Regions from separate parts of the Caballeronia sp. NCF2 genome, predicted to be linked through region 1. Evidence: riboswitches for the same ligand, from Rfam matches in the RefSeq annotation. Region 1 holds a riboswitch; the other holds the start of a gene.
What was found. A riboswitch is a leader RNA that binds a small molecule or an ion and turns the genes downstream of it on or off. The one in region 1 is predicted to bind cobalamin.
Positions count from the first base shown of each region.

Region 2: linked by a shared signal. The riboswitch ahead of NCS02_RS03610 (TonB-dependent receptor domain-containing protein) and the one ahead of cobW (cobalamin biosynthesis protein CobW) in region 1 are both predicted to bind cobalamin.

Region 1 is NZ_JALQDN010000054.1:131,840-141,395, forward strand. Features, by position in the region: gene NCS02_RS18250 (magnesium chelatase ATPase subunit I) at 1-610, opposite strand, end outside; gene cobN (cobaltochelatase subunit CobN) at 607-4,383, opposite strand; gene cobW (cobalamin biosynthesis protein CobW) at 4,389-5,474, opposite strand; cobalamin riboswitch at 5,596-5,853, opposite strand; gene NCS02_RS18265 (cobalamin biosynthesis protein) at 5,921-6,325, shown strand; gene cobO (cob(I)yrinic acid a,c-diamide adenosyltransferase) at 6,575-7,177, shown strand; gene NCS02_RS18275 (cobyrinic acid a,c-diamide synthase CobB) at 7,181-8,479, shown strand; gene NCS02_RS18280 (DUF1289 domain-containing protein) at 8,476-8,721, shown strand; gene NCS02_RS18285 (CbtA family protein) at 8,756-9,538, opposite strand; gene NCS02_RS18290 (CbtB domain-containing protein) at 9,548-9,556, opposite strand, start outside.
Region 2 is NZ_JALQDN010000006.1:33,382-43,699, reverse strand. Features, by position in the region: gene cobD (threonine-phosphate decarboxylase CobD) at 1-581, shown strand, start outside; gene NCS02_RS03640 (cobalamin-binding protein) at 578-1,471, shown strand; gene NCS02_RS03635 (histidine phosphatase family protein) at 1,472-2,041, opposite strand; gene NCS02_RS03630 (adenosylcobinamide-GDP ribazoletransferase) at 2,026-2,784, opposite strand; gene cobT (nicotinate-nucleotide--dimethylbenzimidazole phosphoribosyltransferase) at 2,786-3,838, opposite strand; gene NCS02_RS03620 (ABC transporter ATP-binding protein) at 3,850-4,626, opposite strand; gene NCS02_RS03615 (FecCD family ABC transporter permease) at 4,623-5,651, opposite strand; gene NCS02_RS03610 (TonB-dependent receptor domain-containing protein) at 5,648-7,528, opposite strand; cobalamin riboswitch at 7,610-7,907, opposite strand; gene NCS02_RS03605 (ATPase) at 8,175-8,543, shown strand; gene NCS02_RS03600 (cell division protein ZapA) at 8,540-8,854, shown strand; RNA gene ssrS (6S RNA) at 8,960-9,141, shown strand; gene NCS02_RS03590 (EVE domain-containing protein) at 9,221-9,679, shown strand; gene NCS02_RS03585 (SIMPL domain-containing protein) at 9,749-10,318, shown strand, end outside.

The DNA of each region.
Region 1 (9,556 bases):
CGCGATGCCGCGCGCGAAACGCATCAGGATCGGCATCGAATGCAAGACGCGCCTTGACGATACGTTGCCGCACGAGCGCATCGAAGCAATTGTTCATCTCCACGGCAAGACCGAAACGATCGAGCAATTGCGGCCGCAACTCGCCCTCTTCCGGATTCATCGTGCCGATCAGCACGAAGCGCGCGTCGTGCCGATGCGAAATGCCATCGCGCTCGACGATGTTCACGCCGCTCGCCGCAACATCGAGCAACTGATCGACGAGCGGATTCGGCAGGAGATTCACTTCATCGACATACAGCACGCCCCGATGCGCCTTCGCAAGCAGGCCCGGAGAAAACTTCACACCGCCGTCGCGCAATGCGCTTTGGATGTCGAGCGTGCCGATCAACTGTTCCTCGCTCGCGCCGAGCGGCAAGGTCACGAGCTTCCCTTCGGGCAGCAACTCCGCGAGTGCGCGCGTCGCGGTGGATTTCGCGGTGCCGCGCGGCCCGCTCACGAGCACGCCGCCGATCGAAGGATCGACGGCCGCGAGCAAAAGCGCCTGCTGCAAGGGCGCCTGTGCGACGAGCGCCGAAAAAGGAAACACGGCAGATGTGATGGATTCGTTCAAGAATGTCGGCCTTCGATGTGCTGTTCGACATCGAGCAGATGCCGTTCGACCTGCTCGCGATAGCCAGCGGGTTGCTGCCACAGACCGCGTTGCATCGCTTCGAGCAGACGCTCGCAGATCGATTGCAACGCGTGCGGATTGTGCTGCGCAATGAACTCGCGCGTGTCGGCATCGTTCACATAGGCATCGGTGACCAGCGCGTACTGATGATCCGACACGACGCGCGCGGTGGCGTCGTAGCCGAACAGGTAATCGACGGTCGCCGCGAGTTCGGACGCGCCCTTGTAACCGTGCCGCTTCACGCCATCGATCCACTTCGGATTGACCACGCGTGAACGCACCACGCGCGCAATCTCTTCGTTCAGCGTGCGAACGCGCGGCGCAGCGGGATTGCTGTGATCGGCGTTATACGTCTGCGGCTGCACGCCCGACAGATAGCGCACGGCCGCGACCATGCCGCCCTGGAACTGGTGATAGTCGTTCGAATCGAGCAGATCGTGTTCGCGATTGTCCTGGTTCTGCACGACGACATCGAGCGTCGATAGCCGCGCGCCGAAGCTCGCGCGTGCTTCGACGCCATCGCCCGATTGCGAATACGCGTAGCCGCCCGCGCTTTGATACGCGGCGGAAAGATCCGCATCGGTCTGCCATTGCTTTGCGTCGATCAGTTCCTGCAGACCCGCGCCGTATGCGCCCGGCTTCGTGCTGAACACGCGCCAGCCCGCTCGACGCCGCGCGTCCTTCGTCTCGATGCCGCGCGCGATCAGCTCGTCGCGCTCACGAAGGATGCGCGCGCGGATCGGGTTGACATCGGCGGGCTCGTCGTCCAATTCGGCGACGGCCTGCACCGCCGCATCGAAGAGATGAATGAGATTCGCGAACGCATCGCGGAAGAAGCCCGATACGCGCAATGTCACGTCGATGCGCGGCCGGTTGAAGATCGAGATCGGCAGAATCTCGAAGTCGGTCACGCGATGACTGCCCGCCGCCCACTTGGGCCGCACGCCGATCAACGCGAACGCCTGCGCGATATCGTCGCCGCCGGTCCGCATCGTCGCCGTGCCCCACACCGACAAGCCGATTGCCCGCGGAAAATCGCCGTGATCCTGCACATGGCGTTCGACCAATGCGTTCGCCGACTTTACGCCGAGCGACCATGCGGCTTGCGTCGGCAATGCGCGCGTATCGACGGAATAGAAGTTGCGGCCGGTGGGCAGCACGTCCGGTCTGCCGCGCGAAGGCGAGCCGCTCGGACCCGGCGGCACGAAACGGCCTTCGAGACCTCGCTTCAGTTGCGTCAGCTCTTGCGGGCCGCACGCATCGAGCCGCGCGAGCACATCGCCACGCAGACGTTCGAGCACGAGCGATGCACGCGGTCCGGGCGCGGCTGCGTCAGCATCGGACAATAGTTGCATCGCTAACGATTCGAGGCGCTCGCGCGTATCGCCTTGATGACGCCACGGCGCTTCACTCACATCGGCAAGTGCTTGCGGACGCGGGCCGGTCCACGGCGCGGCCCAATCCGCATCGAGCGGATCGAAGATATCGGGCAATTGCAGATCCCGTGCGATCGCGACGATCAGGCTCGCGTTCGCGCCCTGGCCGTCGCCGATCGGAAAGCGGCCGAGCGCGAGCAGCGTGTCGCGTCGTTGCACGCCTTGCGGCGAGACACCGAATACATGCAGGCCGTCGCGAATCTGCGCTTCCTTCAGTTCGCAGAGATAGGCATCGGCGCGCGTGAGCAACGCGTCTTCACCCACGGTATCGCGTGGCGCATCCAGCCCGAGTTCCTCGTGCAGCCGGTTCTCGACGATGTTCGCGAGAATCGTCTTGCGCAGCAGCTTCGCGCGGCGCACATCGACCATCAACGCTTCGTAGTATTCGTCGACCTGACGCTCGAGATCCTGCAATGGCCCATAGTTCTCGGCGCGCGTGAGCGGCGGCATCAGATGATCGATGATCACGGCCTGCGCGCGGCGCTTCGCCTGACTGCCTTCGCCCGGATCGTTGACGATGAACGGATAGAGATGCGGCATCGGTCCGAGAATCGCATCCGGCCAGCACGATGACGACAACGCGACGCTCTTTCCCGGCAGCCATTCGAGATTGCCGTGCTTGCCGACATGCACGAGCGCATCCGCCTGAAAGCGCAGACGCAGCCAGAAATAGAACGCGAGATAGGAATGCGGCGGCACGAGTTCGGCATCGTGATAGCTCGCGTAATCGTTGCGCTGCCGCGAACGCGAAGGCTGAATGCCGATGAACACTTCCCCGCAGCGATAGCCCGCGATCATGAAACGGCCGCGTCTGATCGTCGGGTCGTCTTCGGGTGCGCCCCAGGTTTTTTCGAGCGCGGCGCGCGCATCGGCGGGCAGTGTGCGATACGCGTCGAGATAGTCATCGAGCGAAAGACTCTGCAACGCAGGGCGCATATCGCGGACGACGGGATCGTTGGTCACGCCTTCCGTCAACGCGGCGATGAGCGCATCGCCGTTCGCCGGCATGGTGCCGACGCGATAGCCTTCTCGCGCGAGCATCGACAGAATGTTGATCGCGGATGCGGGCGTATCGAGTCCCACGCCATTGCCGATGCGCCCTTCGCTCGCCGGGTAGTTCGCCAGCACGAGCGCGATGCGCTTCTGCGCGTTCCGCGTATGACGCAGCTTGGACCACCGCCGGCTCAGTTCGGCGACGAAGCGCACGCGCTCCGCGTCGGCCTGATAGCGCACGACATCCACCTGCGTATGCTTGCAGTGATATGCGAGCCCCTTGAAACTCACGGCGCGCGTGATGATGCGGCCATCGACTTCGGGAAGCGCGACATGCATGGCGACGTCGCGCGAATTCAGGCCGTGATTGTCCTTCTGCCAGTCATCGCGATTGCCGCCGCTCAGGATGACTTGCAGCACGGGCGCATCGCCCGCGACTTCGAATGCTTCGTCCTCGCCGATCACGCTCGCCGCAAAAGCCGTCGTGTTCAATACGAGCGATGCGCGATGCTGCGCGCACAAACGCTCGACCACTTCGCGGTTCACGCTTTCCTTGAGCGACGAAATCGCGATCGGCAACGGATTCATGCCTTCCTTTTCGAGCGCTTCGATGAGCGCATCGAACACGGCCGTATTGCCCGATTGCAAATGCGCGCGGTAAAACAGGATCGCGGCGACGCCCGCGCCTTCGGTCCAGCGCGCCTGCCAGTCGTCGATGACCGCGATATCGCGCTCGGGATGATAGATCGCGACGGCGGGCAGCGGACTCGGCGGCTGCGGCTCGCGCCCGAAGCCGAACGCGCGATGCGCGATCGCGCGTAGAAACTCCTCGGCATTGCGCGCGCCGCCTTCGCGCAGATAGCGCGACAGCTCGCGGCAAAACGCTGCATCGGCCGTGCTCTTGCCGATAAGATTCGGGTCCTCGGTGAGATCGCCCGAAAACATCGCGAGCATCTGCTTGCGCTCTTTCGCGAGCGCGACGAGCCGCTCGATGCCGTACGGCCAGTACGATTCGCCGCCGAGATGATCGACGATCACGACCTTCGCGTGACGCAATACATCGTCGACATAGAAATCGACCGATGCGGGCTGACGCAGAAACGATTGATTCGCGAGCCGCACGTCGGGAAAGCCCGGCTCGAGACGCGGAAACGCGCTCGCGAGCAACGCGAGCGTCGTATCGGCGGAGCTGAGCACGACGATCGGCGCGCTCGTCTGATCGATACGCATGACGCCCTGCGCGTCGTCGACGAAGCCTCCCGGCGTCGTGCGGAGCAGATGCATCGCGGTTACGCCTGCACGGGCGCGCTCGCGAGCGCGGCGTCGAACGCGCGTTGCAGCGTCGCGCGTTCGAGGTCTTCGCCGATCAGCACGAAGCGGCTTTGGGTCTTCGCTTCGCCCGCTTCCCAGCGGCGGTCGAAGTAACTGTCGAAGCGTCGTCCGACGCCTTGCACGACGAGCCGCATCGCCGCGCCCGGCAACGCAGCGAAACCCTTCACGCGATAGATCGTGTGCTGCTCGACGAGCGCATGCAGCGCGGCCAGCGCCTGCTCGCGCGATTCGACGTTGCCATGCACGACGACCGAATCGAACTCGTCATGATGATGATCGGCGTGGCCTGCTTCATCGGGCGAACCGTGATGATCGTGCCGCAAATGAATCGTCTCTTCCGATGCCGATTCGAGACCGAGCAATGTATGCACATCGAGCCTGCCCATCTGCGCGGGCACGATCTTCACTTCGGGCGGAATCTCGGGCCGCACGAGCGCTTCGACCTTTCGCAGCGCTTCATCATCCATGAGATCGGTCTTGTTGACGATGACGAGATCGGCAGACGAAAGCTGGTCCTCGAACAGTTCATGCAGCGGCGATTCGTGATCGAGATTGGGATCGGCCTTGCGTTGCGCATCGACGGCGACGGGATTCGCCGCGAACTGACCGCTCGCGGCAGCGGGTCCATCGACCACGGTCACGACGGCATCGACGGTGAATGCGTTCTTGATCGACGGCCAGTTGAACGCCTGCACGAGCGGCTTCGGCAAAGCGAGACCGGACGTTTCGATCAGCACGTGATCGATGCTCTCGCGCCGCTCGACGAGTTGTTCCATGACCGGATAGAACTCTTCCTGCACGGTGCAGCAGAGACAACCGTTCGCGAGCTCGTACAGATTGCGGTCTTTGGAGCCGGCTTCATCGTCGCAACCGATGCCGCAACCTTTCAAGATCTCCCCGTCGATGCCGAGCTCGCCGAACTCGTTGACGATCACCGCGATGCGCTTGCCTTGCGCATTGGAGAGGATATGCCGCATCAGTGTGGTCTTGCCGCTGCCGAGAAAGCCGGTCACGACCGTGACGGGAATCTTGCGGGTTTGCATCGTCGCTCCGTGGCTTCGGTTGCATGCGCTTCATGTCGCGCGATGCCTGGCAACGCGGCTGGATGAAAGGGAAACGCACGCTTTTATGGATTATGGGCCGCGCCGCATCCCCGCGACAGCAAGCCCCGCTCAAAGTCTGGCCGGTATCCGGGCTGACGACGACGCCGCTTCGCCTTCCCGCGCGTTTCTCACGCGCAGTGGCTTCGAAGCCGGCTTCCCGTACACGCGATGAAAATGCCGTGCGCGGTGAATCGCTTACCGTTGCGGGGGCAGCGCAGGTTGACGTGCGTTCGACGAATCGAAAGGAACGCGCCCTGCTTCCCGTTTAACTGCGCACGAGAGAATCCGCGCGCGAGCACCAAAACTGCGTGAAAGTCTAGGCCCGGCGGGCGCGAGCGTCAAGAAAGGTGGTAAGGTCGGCGCACATGGAATCCGTCATCGCTCACATGAATCAGCCCGCTGTCACGCGTCTTTCCGTGGGGATCGGCTGCAGGCGGGGCGCGAGCGCCGACGCAATCGAGCACGCCGTGCGCGGCGCTTTGGGCACGCTTGCGTTCGGCGACATCGCCATCATCGCGAGCATCGACGCGAAACGGCACGAGGCGGGACTGCTCGCGTTCTGCGAGCGTCATCGTCTGACATTGCGCTTCTACGGCGCCGATGAAATCGCGCAAGCGCCGCGCACGGCGATATCGCATCATGCAATGGCGCATATGAACGTCGATGGCGTATGCGAGCCTTGCGCGCTGCTCGCGGGCAACGCGCGAACGCTCATCGTGCCAAAGACGATCGATTGTGGCGTAACCGTCGCGATCGCAGCGATGCATGCGCCCCGCGCGAACGGAACATGAATACCGGTCTTGCGGTCGTGCGCGGACGCGGCGTTTCGGCGAGCGGCTTCGCCACGACCGGTTTGAACTTGTCGCGGCAAAGCCAGACGAGAACGCCAAGCGCGACGAGTTCCAGATAGAGATAGAGCGCGTCCATTTGCTTGCTCCTCGAGTCGGTGATTACGTTGATTGCATGATGCCTGCCGTCTGTTAGCGCAGAATTAAGCCGCCGCCTGTTGTACGATACGGCCGTCTTTCTCTGGAGCTCCCGTGAAAACCGATACCGAATCGCATCTGCGCATGACCCAGCGCCGCAAGGAAGGCCACGAGAAAAAGCAGGCCGCCGCCGATCACGAGAAAGGCCTTTTGATCGTGAATACCGGCAACGGCAAGGGCAAGACAACGGCCGCGTTCGGCATGGCGGTGCGCGTGCTCGGACACGGCATGAAGCTCGGCGTCGTGCAGTTCATCAAGGGCGCGCTGCATACATCGGAGCGCGATTTCCTCGGCGCAATCGCGCATTGCGATTTCGTCACCATGGGAGATGGCTACACCTGGAACACGCAGAATCGCGAAGCCGACATGGCCACCGCGCGCAAGGGCTGGAACGAAGCGCGCCGCATGATCGAGAGCGGCGAATATCAGATGGTCGTGCTCGACGAACTCAACACCGTGCTCAAGTACGAGTATCTGCCGCTCGATGAAGTGCTCGACGTGCTGAAGGCGCGGCCCGCGATGCTGCATGTCGTCGTGACCGGTCGCCACGCGCCCGATGCGTTGATCGAACTTGCCGATCTCGTCACGGAAATGCGGCTCGTGAAGCATCCGTATCGCGAGCAAGGCGTGAAAGCGCAACGCGGCGTCGAGTTCTGAGCGATGCCCGACTGCCCCGCTCTCTTCATCGGCGCGAGTGCGTCGCATCAAGGCAAGACCACGGTGACGGCGGCGCTTGCGCGTCATCACACGCGCCGAGGACTGAAGGTACGCGTGTTCAAGACCGGCCCGGATTTTCTCGATCCGATGATTCTCGAACACGCATGCGGCGCGCCCGTTTATTCGCTGCATCTGTCGATGGTCGGGCTCGATGCGTGCCGCGCGTTGCTCGCCAAGGCCGCGCGCGAGGCCGATCTCATTCTCATCGAAGGCGTGATGGGTCTCTTCGACGGCACGCCGAGCAGCGCCGATCTGGCCGCCACGTTCAACGTACCGGTGCTCGCGGTGATCGGCGCGCACGGCATGGCGCAGACGTTCGGCGCCATTGCGTTCGGGCTCGCGCGTTATCGCGAAGATGTGCCCTTTCATGGCGTGCTCGCGAATCGCGTTGCATCGGCGCGCCATGCGCAGATGTTGTCGGAGACTATCCCCGTCGACTTGCGTTATTGCGGCCATCTGTCGAATGCGGACGATATCGCCTTGCCCGAGCGTCATCTCGGTCTCACGCAGCCCGATGAAATCGCGGGCCTCGACGCACGGCTCGACCGCGCCGCCGATGCAATCGCGCAAACGACGCTCGCCGATCTTCCGCCGCCCGTTCATTTCGACGATGCGACGCTGCCCGCGCCGCCGCGTCTGCTCGACGGTGCGCATATCGCCATCGCTCGCGATGCGGCGTTCTCGTTCGTGTATCCGGCGAATGTCGATGTGCTCATCGCCATGGGCGCGCGCATCAGCACGTTTTCTCCGCTCGCCGACGAACCCGCGCCGCACGATGCCGACGCGCTCTATCTTCCCGGCGGCTATCCCGAGCTGCATGCCGCGGCGCTCGCTTCGAACGAACGCGCGCGTGCATCGATCGTTGCGCACGTCGAGCGAGCGAAGCCCGTGGTCGCGGAATGCGGCGGCATGCTGTATCTGCTCGACACGCTGACCGACATCGAAGGCACGCGGCATGGGATGCTCGGCATCCTTCCCGGCGACGCGGCGATGCAACGCAAGCTGTCGCGCCTCGCGATGCAGCGCATCGACACGACGCATGGCGCGATGACCGGTCACACATTCCACTACTCGACGCTCGACACGCCGATGCAGCCGGCGCTCAAGGCCGCTCATGCCACGACCGGCAGCGAAGGCGAAGCGCTCTATCGGCATGGTTCGGTGTCGGCCACTTACATGCACGCTTACTGGCCGTCGAATCCGGCCGCGGCCGCTGCGCTCTTTCGCGGCGAATCACTATGACAACGACGCAAGACGATCTCGCTTTCACCATCGAACGCGCGAAAGCGCAGGAACCCATCGGCTCGCCATGCACCGATGTCTGCAAGCTCGATCAGGAAACGGGCCTGTGCCTCGGCTGCTTCCGAAGCCGCGAGGAAATCAAGACCTTCAGATCGATGGACGATGCCGCGAAGCTCGATCTGTTCGATGAATTGCTCAAGCGTCGTGCGGCGAAAGAGCAAACGAAAAGCCCGCGTTCCTGACGAAGCGCGGGCTTCATGAGCGACGCCGAACCGCTTACGCCGCAGCCATTCTTCTCACCGCCGGCCGCTCGAGTTCACGCGCTGCGAGCGCACCGAACACGAGACCGAGCGTCGTCCATAACAGCGCCTGCATGCCGATAGCGGCCACGCGGAAATTCCACAGCAGCGAAGCGGAGAAATCCGCGGGCACTTCATCGACGGACGGCAGCGCGACCTGCGCCGCCACGATCACGACGATATACGCAGCCGCCGCGATGAGCGTCGCGTTCCACCCGCCATGCCGCGCCACCATGCGCCGCTGCAAGCGCACGGCGAAGACGGCAGCCGCGATGGAAATCGCCACCATGCCGAAGAAAAGCGCCGTGCGCGGCCCGATGGTCTCGGCATTGCCGACAGCGGGCGGATTGGGCGGGTACTTGAGGAACGGCACGATGGCGACGCTCACGAAGCCGAACAGCGCGAGCAATGCCGACGTGCCGCGCGCGCGCAACGCGCCGAGCCGTCCATAAGCAAACGCGAACACGAGCGAGAAGAGACCGCCGAGCGCGGTGCCGAACACGGCGACGCCGGTCAGAAGGCCGAGGCCAGCTTGCGTATCGCGAGACACGAGCGCTTCGTCGCCGTGATCGTGCGAATGCGCTGGCGTGGCAGCCGCATCGGCATGACCGTGCTCATGTTCGTGTTCATGCTCGTGCTGTTCCTCGAACGCGATGGCGCGTGCCACCGACGGTTCACCGAACCCACGCGCGAAGCCGAAGCCGATCAGGCCCGCGACCAGTCCCGCGATCATGCCGCGTATCAGCAAAGTGCGAATCATGATGCTTCCTCAGTGGCA
Region 2 (10,318 bases), on a different contig from region 1:
CGGCCGAGCGCGTCGCGCCCGACACGCTGCTTTCCTGGCACGAACAGCTCGCCTCGCGCGGCGGCACGCTGATCGTCGATGAAGCGTTCGCCGATACCGATCCCGCATCGTCGCTGGCGAGCGAGACGGCGCACGACGGGCTCGTCGTGCTGCGCTCGGTCGGCAAGTTTTTCGGGCTCGCGGGCATTCGCGCGGGTTTCGTGCTGGCCGCGCCCGCGCTCGCCGACGCGTTGCGCGACGCGCTCGGCGCATGGACCGTGAGCGGCCCGGCGCGACATGCGGTCGCCGCCGCTTTCGCCGATATCGCGTGGCAGCGCGAAATGCGCGAGCGTCTGCATCGCGATGGCGCGCGCCTTGCCGCATCGATCGCGATCTACGGTTTCGACGTGCGCGCGACGCCGCTTTTCGCGTGGACAGCGACGCCGAAAGCGCCCGAACTGCAACACGCGCTCGCGTTGCGCGGCATCTGGACGCGTCTTTTCGATCCGCCCGGCATGACGCCGAGCCTGCGCATCGGATTGCCAGGCGCGGAAGGCGACTGGGCGCGCCTGTCGCTCGCGCTGCGGGAGATTTGCGCGTGAGGTTGTGCCGTGCGATTGCCCTGCTGATCGGCTTCGCGGTGACGCAAGCGCATGCGATCACCGTCGTCGATGACAGCGGCGCGTCCGTCACGCTCGCGAAGCCCGCCGAACGTGTCGTCAGTCTCGCGCCGCATGTGACCGAGTTGCTGTTCGCGGCGGGCGGCGGCGCGCGCGTCGTCGGCGCGGTGACGTATAGCGATTATCCGAAAGAGGCGCAGGCGATTGCCCGCGTCGGCGACAACAAGGCGCTCGATCTCGAACGCATCGTCGCGTTGCATCCGGATCTGATCGTCGTGTGGCGGCATGGAAATGCGGCGCGTCAGATGGATCGGCTGCAGGCGCTCGGCGTGCCGATCTATTTCAGCGAGCCGAAGCATCTCGACGATATCGCGGCGAGCATCGGCAAGCTCGGCGCGCTGCTCGGCACGCAGAATGAGGCACGCGCCGCGTCCGATGCCTTCACGCGCGCGATTGCGCGATTGCGTGCGCGTTACGCGGAACGGCCGCGCGTGAGCGTGTTCTATCAGGTGTGGGACGATCCGTTGATGACGCTCAATCGCGACAACGTTTTCGACGAAGTGATCGGCTTGTGCGGCGGCGCGAACGTGTTCGCAGCCGAGAAACCGCGCGTGCCGACGATATCGACCGAAGCCGTGCTCGCGGCGAATCCGGAAGCGATCGTCACGGCGACACCCGGCGCGACGAAGCCCGATCGCCCGTTGCCCGCGCTCGAAAGATGGCGGCGCTGGACATCGATGACGGCGGTGGCGCGCGGCAATCTTTTCGGCATCGACGGCGATCTCATCAATCGGCCGACGCCGCGGCTTGCGCTGGGCGCGGATGAGCTGTGCCGCGATTTGGAAATCGCGCGCGAGCGGAGGACGAAGTAGTCAGGCGTTCCACCGCACAAGCAGCCACTGCCCGCGCACGCGCCTGAACCACGCGATCCCGCCGAAATCGAGCGGCCATTGCAACGCCGATTCACGCGCGACGCCGAGCAGATGCGCAGCAAGCACGCGCACGACGCCCGCATGCGCGACGACATGCACGGCCCGTTCATCGACACACGTCGCATCGAACCACGCGATCACGCGATGCGCGAACTGCGCGAGACTCTCGCCGCCGTGCGGACGCGCATGGGCGATATCGTCGGCCCATGCATCGATCAGCGCGCGATCGATCGCGTCCCACGCGCGCCCTTCCCACGCGCCGAAGTGCATTTCGGCCAGACGTGCGTCGAGATGAACGTCGCCGCCCAGCGCACGCGCGATCGAAGCGCAACGCACGAGCGGACTCGCGTGCCATCCATCGACGCATGGGGGCACGTTCAGCGCCTTCATGCGCGCCGTCAACGCGCTCGCCGATTCGCGCGCATCGCGCTGCAAAGGCACATCGGTTTGCCCGTAGCAAACGCCCGCATCGACGGCGACTTCCGGATGCCGGATCAGGACGAGATCCATGCGAGCCCTATGAGATAGATCGCGATCTCGAACACTTGCTGCGCGAAACCGAGGCAATCGCCCGTGTAACCGCCAATGCGCCGCACGAAGTACCGTCCGATGAACAAGCGCAGAACGATCAGCGCGACGATCGTCACGCACGCGAGCTTCCAGTCGGTCACGAAGAGCCACGGCAGGCCGAACGCGAGCGCCAGCGCGAACGACGACACGCTCATGCGCTGCGCGACCGGCTTCGCCTTGCCTTCGGCGCGCACGTAATCGAGCGTGACGAGATAGCTGATTGCGAACGCGCGGCTCGCGGCGTGCGCGGCGATCATCGTCCACGCGACGCGTTGCGGCGGCAATGCGGCGAGCGTCTGCCATTTCAGCGCGAGCGCGATCATCAACGCAATCGCGCCGAACGCGCCGATGCGCGAGTCGTGCATGATGCGTAACGCGTCCTCGCGCGTGTATGCGCCGCCGAAGGCATCGACGCAATCGGCGAGTCCGTCTTCGTGAAACGCGCCGGTCAAGACGAGCGTCGCGGCCATCGAAAGCAGCACCGCGATGCCCGCCGGAAACACGCGCAACGCCGCGAGATACACCAGCGCCGCGACGCCGCCGACCATCGCGCCGACGAGCGGAAAATAGCGCGCCGCCGCGTTCAGATAGTCGCGCTCGAAGCCGACCCAGCGCGGCACCGGCACGCGCGTGAAATAGCCGAGCGCGGTGAAGAAATAGCGCAGTTCGTCGAGCGGGCGCATCTCAGTCGGCTTTATTCGAGACGCCCGCCGACTCGAAGCTCGCCATTTCGTCGACGAACGCGACGGCCGCGCGCAGGATCGGCAACGCGAGCGCCGCGCCCGTGCCTTCGCCCAGACGCAACTCGAGTTGCAGCAGCGGCGCGGCACCGAAATGCGCGAGCATCCGGCGATGCCCCGTCTCGTTCGATGCATGCGCGAACACGCAATAGTCGAGCACGTCAGGCGCCATCTTCGATGCAACCAGCAACGCGGAAGTCGCGATGAAACCATCGACGAGTATCGTCATGCCCGCGCACGCGGCGGCGAGATACGCGCCCGTCATCATCGCGATTTCGAAGCCGCCGAAGGTCGCGAGCGTGTCGATCGCATCGCCTTCATCGCGATGCAGCGCGAGCGCTTTAGACAGCACCTCGCGCTTGTGCGCGAGTCCTCGCTCGTCGAGACCGGTGCCGCGCCCGACGCACTCGTCGATCGAAAGAACGCACAGACGGCTCATCAAACATGCCGCCGCCGACGTATTCGCGATGCCCATTTCGCCGAAGCCGATCACGTTCGTGCCGAGCGACGCGTGATGCCGCACGCGCGCCGCGCCGCGCGCGATGCCTTCGAGCGCGGTCTCGCGCGACATCGCGCGTTCGTGCGCGAAGTTGCGCGTGCCGAGCCCGAGCGACAGACGCTCGTATCCATGATCGATGGGAATCGGCGTCGCGACGCCCGCATCGACGACTTCGAGCGTCATGCCGACCGAGCGCGACAGCGCGTTGATCGCAGCGCCGCCCGCCAGAAAATTCGCGACCATCTGCGCGGTCACTTCCTGCGGATACGAGCTCACGCCCTCTTTCGCGATGCCGTGATCGCCCGCGAAGACGATCATCGCGGGACGCTCGATGCGCGGCTTCGCCGTGCGTTGAATCAGGCCCATTTGCAGCGCGATGTCTTCGAGCCGCCCGAGACTGCCGGGCGGCTTCGTCTTCGTGTCGATGATGCGGCGCAGTTCGCCTTCGATGGCGCGGTCGAGCGCGCGGGGCATCGGGATGCCGTTATTCGTGGACATCGGAATTCCTTTCATGAGCGAGGGATGGAAGGCACGAGCGCTTCGTGCTCGCCATCGCGAATCAACGCGAGCGGATAGCCGAATGCGGCGCTGGCGCGTTCGGCCGTGAGCACGTCGGCGACGAGTCCCGCATGAGCGCCGCCGTTCCCGTCGAGCAGAAGCGCGTGCGTCGCGAAACGGCGCGCGAGATTCAGATCGTGGCACGAGAAGATTACGGTGCGCTTGTGCGCGCGCGCCGCGTCGCGCAACGCGTGCAGGCAATCGATCTGATGATGCAGGTCGAGATGCGAAAGCGGTTCGTCGAGCAACAGCAGCGGCGCGTTCTGGCACAGCACGGCGGCGAGCGCGACACGCTGGCGTTCGCCGCCGGAAAGCGTCAGCACGTCGCGCGACGCGAACGATGCGAGACCCAACGTTTCGAGCGCGGCGTACGCGGCGGCGCGATCCTCGTCGCTCTCCCAGCCCCAGCCGGTGAGATGCGGAAAGCGGTTGAGCAGCACGGTATCGAGCACGCTCGCGCTGAAGGCGTCGTGCGCGGCTTGCGGCATCAAAGCGCGCGCGCGCGCGAGTTCCGTCGCGCGCCATGACGCGAGCGCGCGGCCGTCGAGCGACACGCTGCCCGATGCGGCTTTCGCAATCCCGGCGAGCACGTTGATGAGCGTCGTCTTGCCCGCGCCGTTCGGCCCGGCGATGCACCACATTTCGCCCGCTTCGATCGACTGCGTGAGCCCGTCGATGAGCGTGCGCTTACCCGCGCGAAGCACGATGGCGTCGAGCCGCAAAATCATCGCGGCCTCCGCAGCAGCATCCACAGGAACATCGGGACGCCGATCAATGCCGTGACGACGCCGACCGGCAATTGCGCGGGCGCGATCACCGTGCGCGCGACGAGATCGGCGGCCATCACCGCGAGTCCGCCCGCGAGCGCGGCGGCGGGCACGAGCATGCGCTGATCGTTGCCGAACGCGAGGCGCAGCAGATGCGGCACGACGAGCCCGACGAAGCCGATGGTGCCCGCCGTCGTCACGGCGGCCGCCGCCGCGATCGATGCGACGAGATACACGCGCAGACGCAAGCGCTCGACCGGCACGCCGAGCGCGCGCGCGGTCGTATCGCCGCGCAAGAGCACGTTCAGTTGCGGTGCGACGGGAACGATGACCGCGAGCACGACGGCGAGCGCGATCAGCGCGGGCCATGGCGCCGCCGCGCCGTTGAGATCGCCCGTCAGCCAGAAGATCATGCCGCGCAAACGGTTCTCGGGCGCGACGCTCAGGATCAGCGTGATGAGCGCGCCCCATCCCGATGCGATCACGACACCCGTCAGCAAGAGCCTCGGCGATGCGTCCTGTCCGCTTTGCCACAAGTCCTTGCGCGCGAGTCCGAGGACCAGAACGATCGATGCGAACGCGCCCGCGCAAGCCGCGATATCTACGCCCCACCACGGCAGCGACCCGAGCATCGCGGCAAGCGCGAAGGTTGCCGCGCCGCCGGATACGCCGAGCACGTACGGTTCCGCCAGCGGATTGCGCAACAGCACTTGCAGCAGCGCGCCGGCGAACGCGAGCAATGCGCCCGACGCGAAGCCCGCGAGCGCGCGCGGCAGACGCAAGGTCAGCACGATGTCATCGGCGATATCGGGCGTCGCCGAGTGCGCGTGAAAGAGCGCGCCGATCGCGCGCGATACGGGCAACGCGACGCTGCCCATCGCGAGCGACGCGACCAGCACGACGAGCGTCGCTGCGCCGAGCGCGATCCAGATCGCGGTGGCGCGGCTCGCGTTCATCGCGCGCGGACGTTCAGCCACGCGGCTCACGACGGATGCCAGCCCAACGTGATGTACGCGCCGCGTCGTGGCGTGTTGTACGAGTACGCAAGTTCATAGTCCTTGTCGAACAGGTTGTCGATGCGCGCCGTGACGTACCACGACTTCGAGATGTCGTAGCGCGCCGACAGATTCACGATGCCGTAGCCCGCGAGCGTCGAATCGTAATCGCTGCGTTGACCGCTCACGATCCATTCGCCACCGACGCGCCACGGCCCGATCGTGCGATGCGCCGTCAGCGTCGCGAAATGCCGCGCGCGCCGCGTCAAATCCTCGTGATTCGTTTCGTCGACGGGATTCTGGAACGTGACGCCCGCGCGCACATCCGTTGCGCCGACGTGCCCCGCCCACGATCCCTCGATGCCCTGCACCTTCGCGCGCCCGACGTTCTGCGCGACATAGTAGAAGCCGCCGTCGGACACGTAATCGATCAAATTCGAATAGCGCGTCTGAAAAAGCGTCACGCGCACCACGCCGAGCGCATTCGATGCGTACTGCAACGCCGCCTCGACCGAATGACTGCGCTCCGGCTGAATCGACGGATTGCCGCTCAGCGGATAGTAGAGATCGTCGAAGCTCGGCGCGCGAAACGAGGCCGAATAGCTCGCGCTCGCCTTCCAGTGCGCGTCGAAGTTATACGCGTAGCCCAGATAGTAGCTGTTCGCGCCGCCGAAATCGGAATACTGATCGCGGCGCAGATTCGCCTGCAACTCGTTCGCGCCGATGTGCCCCACGTAACCCGCGAACATCGAATTCACATGACGGTCGGGCGCGCTGAACTGATCGGAATCGAGCGTCTGATCGAGATGCTCGTAGCCGAAGAGCAGCTTGTGCGCGTCGCTGATCCGCACGTCGTTCTGCCACGTATATTGCCGGTTCTCCGAATCGAAACGGCTCGTATAGACGCCGTTCTGCTCGATGTTCGCGCGGTCCTGTCCCTGCGCGATCGTGAAGTGCGTCGTCCAGTTATCCGTGACGCGGCCGTTCGCGAACACCGACGCCGAGCGCACGCGATCGTGCGTTTCGTTGATATCGGTCGGCTGGCCATAGGCATCGTCGAAACTGTTGATGCCGTTCGATTGCAGGAAGCGCACGCCCGCGTCCCACTTGTCGCTGAACTCGTGACGCAGCGTCGCCGCGACGCTCTCGTTCAGATAGCCGTTCGCGTTCGGATTGGCGCCGGGCGCGATTCCCGGATCGATCGACGAGAAGCCGTCGGTTTTCTCGCGCGAGACGTTCACGCTGAAGGTCGTGCGGCCGTCCTTGTCGAGCGCGCCGCTCACGCCCGCCGATTGCCGCTGCGTGTGATAGCTGCCGTACTCCGCCTCGAAGTTGAAGCGCGGCGGATGCGCCTCGCCTTCCTTCGTGAAGATCTGCACGACGCCGCCAATCGCATTCGATCCATAGAGCGCCGACACGTTGCCGTTCACGACCTCGACGCGCCCGATCTGGTCGAGCATCAATTGCGATAGCTGTGCCGCGCCGAGCGACGCCGATTCGACGCGCACGCCGTCGATCAGCACGAGCGATTGCGACGACGCCGCACCGCGTATGAAAAGCCCCGAGTTCGAGCCCGGTCCGCCGTTGCGCGTGATCTGCACGCCGGGCGCGAGCGCGACGAGTCCGAGCGCGTCGCTTGTGTTTGCATCGGCGATGTCCTGCTCGTCAAAAAGCGATGTCTGCGGAATCGATTCGGCAAGCGGCTGCGGCGCGCGCGTCGATGTGACGACGACGGGCGCAAGCGTTTGCGTGCTGTCTTCCGTCTGGGCCGCCTGTGCAGCGCCGGCGAACGGCAAGGCGCCGATGGCCGCAACGAGCGCGCCATGACGGGAGAGACCGCTTCTGAGCGCGGCCAGTGGCAATACCATGTGTGAAGTGTTCCGTTTCGCGTGAGCGCGACCCCGCTCCCCGCGAGGACGATGCGCGACGAACGCACCGCGCCATGCGCGCCGATGCGTCGGACTCCGGCCGGTATCCGGGCTGGCGATCAATCGTCTCGCCTTCCCGCGCATGGCGCGCAGTGGCATCGACACGTTTCTTGCAGTCGCGCGCGTGCGACGAATTTCGACACGCTCGCGCGGCAAAAACGCGCATGAGACGACTTGCAACTTGCGTTGCGGTCGCTTACCGTTGCGGGGGCAGCACAGGTTGGCTCGTCGTCGATTGCGGCGACTTCGCTCCCTGTTTCCCGTTTGACTGCATCCACGAGATCCGCGGATGCGAGCACCAAAAGTGCGGCAAGTGTAGGAGCGCGGTTCGGGGCCGTCAAGAAAACCGCGCGGGCAGACTGGCGCGGCGCATGACGAATCGAACGAGAAGCGAAAGAGAAGCGGCCGGCCTGTCATCACGAGCGTTGCGGGGCGCTCGCGTTTTCTGCACACGAATGCATCGCGACATGCGCTTGATTCGAAGGATTAAGCGCTAGATCGCGTGTTGTTACGTCTCGAAACGAGACATTTATCGGAAGCTCCGTTGAACCGCGCTAAAATGCGAGGTCTTTAGAGGACGCAGCACATGCTCAACGAACTCGAATCACTGTCAGGAAACATCGGCCGGCTGATCCAGATCAGCGAGCGCCACAAGCAGGCGCATCAAGCGCTGCAGGAACAACTCGAACAGCTGCGCGCCGACTATGCGAACGTGCAGGCCGAGCTCGCGCAAGTGCGCGAAGAGCGCGATACGCTGCAGTCCGAACGCGATTCGCTGTCCGCGAAAATCGACGACGCGCAAATCCGCCTGAACGCGATTCTCGAAAAGCTGCCGCGCGGCAAGTCCGCGCAACATGCCGAGTCCGACAATCAACTCGATCTCCTCGAAGCCGATTCCCAGGAAGCACATGAAACGGAATTGCACGGCGAGCATCATCAGGGAGAGAAGGCATGACGACCACGCAGATCGAAGTATCCATTCTCGGGCAGCCGTATCGTCTCGCGTGCTCGCCGGAAACCGAAGGCGCATTGCGTGAAGCCGTCGCGCGCGTCGACGCCGAAATGAACAAAGTGCGCAATGCAAGCAGCGTGCGCGGCACGGATCGCATCGCGGTGATGGCGGCGCTTTCGCTGGCGTCGGAATTGCTTAAGCTGCAGGACAGCGTGCGTCACGGCGAGGCCTTCCCCGCCGAAGAAATCCGCCGCACGATGCACTCGATGAACGAGCAATTGGGCGCGGTCATTGCGCAACACGAAGCGCAATAAGGCAGATGCGCGTCGAGTCAATCAGCGCGCAATGTCAATCGAAAAAAGAAACTGCCGAAGTAGCGTGAAGAGGCTGCAGAAGGCAAACGATTGGTGTAGAGTGACGTTTCCCTGCCTGGTACGCCAAGGTCATATATTCCTTGAACCAATGCTACATTGGCACGGTTGCGGAACCTTGCAGCACGGGCGCGCGCGTCGCTAGTCCGATGTACCCGAAGTGTTGCTTACCGCGACCAATCTTGAACCCAGGTTCAGGATGCCGGCCTAGCGGCTGTGGCGGGGACCTCATTCAAGAAACGGCATCGGTTTTTCCGATGCCGTTTTCGTTTGTCCCTGCCGTTCGCTCTTCGATTCATGCACACGACCATGCGCTACTGGCTGATGAAGTCCGAACCGGACGAAGCGAGCATCGATCATCTCGCGCACGCGCCGAAAAAAACCTTGCCGTGGACGGGCGTACGCAACTATCAGGCGCGCAACTTCATGCGCGATCAGATGCAGATCGGCGACGGCGTGCTCTTCTATCATTCGAGCTGCCCGGAGCCGGGCATCGCGGGCATCGCGAAAGTGTGCTCGACGGCGTATCCGGATCCCACGCAATTCGATCCGAAGAGCGATTACTACGATCCGAAATCGACGCAGGAAACGCCGCGCTGGATGCTCGTCGACGTGAAGTTCGTGAAGAAGACGCCGCTCATATCGCTCGCCGCGTTGCGCGAACATCCAGAGCTTGCCGACATGCAAGTGCTCGCGCGCGGCAACCGGCTCTCGATCACGCCCGTGACCGAAGCGCAATGGCGATTTATTACCGAGCACCTCGTCTAACAAGGAACTTACGACTTCACGAATGCGACTAAATCCCGTCGCACGTACGCGATGTCACGGAGTCCTTCGATGCTCAATAAGAAAACCGCCGCCGCCTTCGCCCTGCTCGCGATGTCCGGTGCCGCGCTTACGTTGTCTCAAACCGCCGCTGCGCAGACGGTGATAACGCAGCCACAGCCCTCGGGCGTGCTCTCGCTCTCCGCACAAGCGAGCGCGCAAGTGCCGCAGGATGTCGTCAACATCACGCTCTTCTACGAACAGGAAGCGGCCGATCCGTCGTCGCTCACCAGCACGCTCAATCAGCGCGCCGAGGCCGCGTTACGCGAAGCCAAAGGTGTCGACGGCGTGACCGCGAAGAGCGGCTCGTTCACCGTCTATCCGTCGACGGATCGCGACGGCAAGATTTCCGCGTGGCGCGGGCGCACGGAAGTCGTGCTCGAATCGCATGACTTCGCGGCGGCATCGAAGCTCGCGGGCAAGATGAGTTCGTCGATGCAAGTGGGTAGCGTCGCGTTCTCGCTGTCGCCCGAAGCGCAGCGCGCGGCCGAGCAAAAGCTCGTCTCGCAAGCCATCGATTCGTTCCGCAAGCAGGCGCAAAGCGCCGCGCAAGGCTTCGGCTACAGCAATTTCACGATTCGG